One region of the Amycolatopsis sp. cmx-8-4 genome, then DNA from elsewhere that is predicted to be linked to it. Evidence: riboswitches for the same ligand, from Rfam matches in the RefSeq annotation. Region 1 holds a riboswitch; the other holds the start of a gene.
What was found. A riboswitch is a leader RNA that binds a small molecule or an ion and turns the genes downstream of it on or off. The one in region 1 is predicted to bind cobalamin.
Positions count from the first base shown of each region.

Region 2: another riboswitch for cobalamin. It lies ahead of metE (5-methyltetrahydropteroyltriglutamate--homocysteine S-methyltransferase); the one in region 1 lies ahead of ACLJQZ_RS23905 (CbtB domain-containing protein).

Region 1 covers NZ_JAEBDZ010000011.1:50,006-52,453, reverse strand. The annotation lists gene ACLJQZ_RS23910 (ROK family protein) at 111-1,010, opposite strand; cobalamin riboswitch at 1,022-1,173, shown strand; gene ACLJQZ_RS23905 (CbtB domain-containing protein) at 1,204-1,413, shown strand; gene ACLJQZ_RS23900 (CbtA family protein) at 1,432-2,202, shown strand; gene ACLJQZ_RS23895 (septum formation family protein) at 2,269-2,448, shown strand, end outside.
Region 2 covers NZ_JAEBDZ010000002.1:437,706-440,153, forward strand. The annotation lists gene ACLJQZ_RS04815 (ribonucleotide-diphosphate reductase subunit beta) at 1-781, shown strand, start outside; cobalamin riboswitch at 830-1,025, shown strand; gene metE (5-methyltetrahydropteroyltriglutamate--homocysteine S-methyltransferase) at 1,124-2,448, shown strand, end outside.

The DNA.
Region 1 (2,448 bases):
CCGGCAAATCTGTGGACAACTGCCCGGCTGTGGACAAGCGACTTGACACAGCCGGGCAGATCCGTCAGAGACACAGCCGGGGCGGATCCGAAAGAGGCACAGCAGATCCGTCAGTGCGCCGCCAGCCGGTCCAAGGCCAGCAACCCCGCCCCCAGCCGCCCGGCCTCGTCGCCCAGTTTCGCGATCCGCAGCTCCGGCATCCGCTGGAAAGTCAGGTGCGACGCCAGCCAGTCGCGCACCGGCTCGAGCACGTAGTCCGCCGCCGTGAAGAGCCCGCCGCCCAGGACGATCACCTCCGGGCCCAGCAACGTCAGCAGCGTCCGGATGCCGTGGCCGAGGCCGTCCAACGCGTCCTGGACCACCGCCACCGCGACCTCGTCGCCGTGGCGGGCCAGGTCGACGACCTCCCGCGCGCCGTCGGCGGGGCGGCCGGTGCGTTCGGTGTAGCGGCGGGCGATCGCCGCCGCCGAGGAGATCGCCTCCAGACAGCCGGTCGCGCCGCAGCCGCACTTCAGCGAGTGGCCGACGTCGATGTGGCCGACCTCGCCCGCCTGTCCGCCCGCGCGGTGGATGCGGCCGTCGAGCAGCAGCGCGGCCGCGATCCCGGTGCCGACCGGGATGAACGCCGCGTTCCGCGCGCCCTGGCCGGCGCCGACGCGGAACTCGGCGACGCCGCCCGCGGTGACGTCGTGGCCGAACGCCACCGGCAGCCCCAGCCGGTCCTCCAGCAGCTCGCCGAAGTGGACCTCGCGCCAGTCGAGGTTGGCGGAGAAGTGGCAGATCCGGGTCTCCTCGTCGACGATCCCCGGCACCACCACGCCGACTGCGGCCGGTGTCACTGTGCCGGCCTGCCCGGCCAGCATGTCGACGATCTCCGCCACCTGCTCGGCCAGCGCCGTGCCGTCCGCGCTGCGCGCCGTCTCGGCCCGCAGCGTCGCCTTCGGCTGCAGCTGCTCGTCGAGCAGCGCCGCCTTGATCGTCGTACCGCCCACGTCGAGGGCCGCCACCATTCGAGTCACCGGCGCATTGTCACATTGACGGGCCCGGAAGTGCGGACCTACGCTCAACCGGCAAGACGACGGAATCCGGAACGCGGTGCAAGTCCGCGCGGTCGCGCCACTGTGACCCCCGCCAGGGGGAAGCCAGACCCGGACCGTCGTATGAACCCCGATGAGGCCGCGAAAGCCCGAGGAGGCCCCCACCATGTCGCAAGCGGCAGTTCCCGCCGTCCCGCTCCCGGTCCGGATCCCGATCCGTGAGATCGTCCCGTGGGCGGTGTTCGTGGTGCTCCTCGCCCTGATCGCGGTGTACTTCGTCAGCGCCGAGCAGGGCGCCACCTCGATCTTCGCGAACATGTACGTCCACGAGTTCGTGCACGACGGCCGGCACCTGCTGGCCTTCCCCTGCCACTGATCGGCGGCACGTACTCCCATGATGAAGTCCCTGCTGGTCCGCGGCATGCTCGCGGGCCTGATCGCCGGTGTGCTCGCGTTCGGTTTCGCCTACGCCTTCGGTGAGCCGCCGGTCGACACGTCCATCGGGCTCGAAGAGACCCTTTCCCACGACCATGCCCACGGAACGGACGCGGACGCCGGCGCAGGCCAGGCCGCCGAAGCGCCCGAAGAGGAGCTCGTCCCGCGCGACATCCAGAGCACCGTCGGGCTGCTGGCCGGCGTGCTGGTCTACGCCGTCGCGATCGGCGGGCTGCTTTCGCTCGCCTTCGCGTTCGCCCAGGGCCGCCTCGGCAGCCTCCGACCGCGGGTGACGGCGTTGCTGCTCACCGGTGGCGCGTTCGCCGTGGTGTTCCTGATCCCGTTCCTCAAGTACCCGGCCAACCCGCCCGCGGTGGGCCAGCCGGGCACGATCGGCTCGCGCACCGAGCTGTACTTCGGGTTCGTCGCCGTCTCCCTGCTCGCGGGCATCCTCGCGACGGTGTTCGGCCGCAAGCTCGCGGACCGTTTCGGCGCGCTGAACGGCTTCCTCCTCGCCGCGGCGGGCTACCTGGTGGTGGTCGCCCTGGTGGCGTGGCTGATGCCGGTGGTCGACGAGATCCCCGCGGCGTTCCCGGCGTCGACGCTCTGGCGTTTCCGGACGGCGTCGATCGGCACCCAGGCCACGCTCTGGCTCGCCCTGGGCCTGTCTTTCGGGGCCCTCGTGGAGAAGTCGCTGACCAAGAAGGCCCCGGCCGCCGCCATTTCGTGATCAAGAACAAGGCGTCGCTCCTCTAGGATTTCCTCCGCCGGGTCGGGGGATTCCGGAGGGGGACCCTTGTTCGACGAAACACGCTCCACGCTGTCCAGCCACGACCAGACGACCGTCCGCGGGCTCGTCGATCCCTCCGGGACCGACGGGTTCGCGATCGCGTCGCTCGTCTGCGGGCTGCTCGGCCTGGTTCCGCTCGGTGTCGGGCTCGGCATCCGCGCGCTCATCCGAACCGGCCGCAGTGGC
Region 2 (2,448 bases), on a different contig from region 1:
GTCCTTGGTGGCCAACAACATCGTGCTCGCGGTGTACCGGCAGATCACCAACCCCGAGTGCCGCCAGTACCTGCTGCGCCAGGCGTTCGAGGAAGCCGTGCACACGCACACCTTCCAGTACATCTGCGAGAGCCTCGGCCTGGTCGAGGGCGAGCTGTTCAACATGTACCGCGAGGTTCCGTCCATTTCGGACAAGGACGCGTGGGCGCTGAAGTACACGCAGCACCTGGAGGACCCGGACTTCGAGACCGGGACGCCGGAGGCCGACACGGCGTTCCTGCGTGACCTCGTCGCGTTCTACGTGATCTTCGAGGGCATGTGGTTCTACACCGGCTTCGCGCAGATCCTCTCGCTCGGCCGCCGGAACAAGATGGTCGGCATCGCCGAGCAGTACCAGTACATCCTGCGCGACGAGTCGATCCACCTGAACTTCGGCATCGACTGCATCAACCAGATCAAGATCGAGAACCCGCACCTGTGGACCGAAGAGTTCCAGGAAGAGGTGCGCGGAATGCTGAAGGACGCGTGCGAGCTGGAGGTCGCGTACGCGCGTGACACCATGCCGCGCGGCATGCTCGGCCTGTCGGCGCAGCTGTGCGAGCAGTACATGCACTTCATCACCGACCGGCGCGCGCAGCAGATCGGCCTCCAGCCGATCTTCGGCGAGACCGAGAACCCGTTCCCGTGGATGTCCGAGGCGATGGACCTGAAGAAGGAGAAGAACTTCTTCGAAACCCGCGTCATCGAGTACCAGTCGGGCGGCGCCCTCGACTGGGACTGAGTTCTCCGGCTAGGCTCGGCCACGCCACTGGTTCGCCAGGGCGTGGCCGAGCTTCGTTGTGTGTGAGGTCACATCCTGTCGAGGCAACAGGGAACCCGGTGCGAATCCGGGACTGCCCCGCAGCGGTGAGTGGGAACGAAAGCCGTCATTGAGCACTGAGCGCGAGCGCTTGGGAAGCGACGGCCGGTAGGCGCGAGTACTACGCCCACGAGTCCGAAGACCTGCCCGTGGTGCGCGCGCCGACGGCGTGCGCGAGTCCGGGCCCCGCGGGATGGGCACGCACCGAAACGCTCGCCGCCGCGCGCGTCCGGACTCCTCGAACGAGCTCGCGAGGAGAGAGCTGTGACCGAAATCGGCACCACTGTGCTGGGCTACCCCCGGATCGGTCCGGACCGGGAACTCAAACGCGCCCTCGAGCGCTACTGGGCGGGCAAGAACGACGAAGCCGCACTGCTGGCCACCGGCCGTGAGCTGCGGGTCCGGACGTGGCAAGGACTGCGGGACACCGGGCTGGACTCCGTCCCGTCCAACACGTTCTCGCACTACGACCAGGTGCTCGACACCGCCGAGCTGTTCGGCGCGCTGCCCGCGCGCTTCACCGGGCTCGGCCTGCCGAAGCTCGACACCTACTTCGCGGCCGCCCGCGGCGTCCAGGACGCCCCGGCGATGGAGATGACGAAGTGGTTCGACACGAACTACCACTACATCGTCCCCGAACTGGGCCCGGACACGACGTTCGCGCTCACCGGTTCCAAGCCCTTGGACGAGTACCGCGAAGCCCGGGCACTGGGCATCGAGACGCGGCCCGTGCTGGTCGGGCCGGTGACGTTCCTGCTGCTGAGCAAGGGCGACGAGGGGTTCCGGCCGCTGGACCTGCTCGACGGCCTGCTCGACGCGTACGCCGACCTGCTGCGGCAGCTGCACGACGAAGGCGTCGAGTGGGTCCAGCTCGACGAGCCCGCGTTCGCCGGTGACCGCTCCGAAGACGAGCTGAACGCGCTCATCCGCGCCTACCACCGGCTGGGCAAGGAGACCGCGCGGCCGAAGCTGCTGGTCGCGGGCTACTTCGGCGGCCTGGGCCGGGGGCTCGGCGTGCTGGCCCGCTCCCCCATCGAGGCGCTCGCCGTCGACCTGGTCACCGACGAGTCCTTTGTGGACGCCGTAGCGGCCGAAGGAGCATTGCGGGACAAGGAGGTCCTGGCCGGGGTCGTGGACGGCCGCAACGTCTGGCGCACCGACCCGCGGAAGGCGCTGAGCCGGGCCGCGACCCTGCTCGGCGCGGCGGCGAAGGTCAGCGTCTCGACGTCGTGCTCACTGCTGCACGTCCCCTACGACGTCGCACGGGAAGACCTCGACCCGCGGCTCAAGGGCTGGCTCGCCTTCGCGAAGCAGAAGGTCGACGAGGTCGTCCTGCTCGGGAAGGCGCTCGCGGGCGAGGACGTCGACCTGACGGCGGCACGTCGGGTCGTCGCCGATCGCGCGTCGGCGGCCGAGCTGGCCGACGACCGGGTGCGCGCCCGGCTCGCGGACCTGCGGCCCGAGCACACGGTCCGCGCGCCGTACGCCACGCGGGCCGCGGCGCAGCAGGCGGCGCTGAACCTGCCGCCGCTGCCGAGCACGACCATCGGGTCGTTCCCGCAGACTGTGGAGGTGCGCAAGGCGCGGGC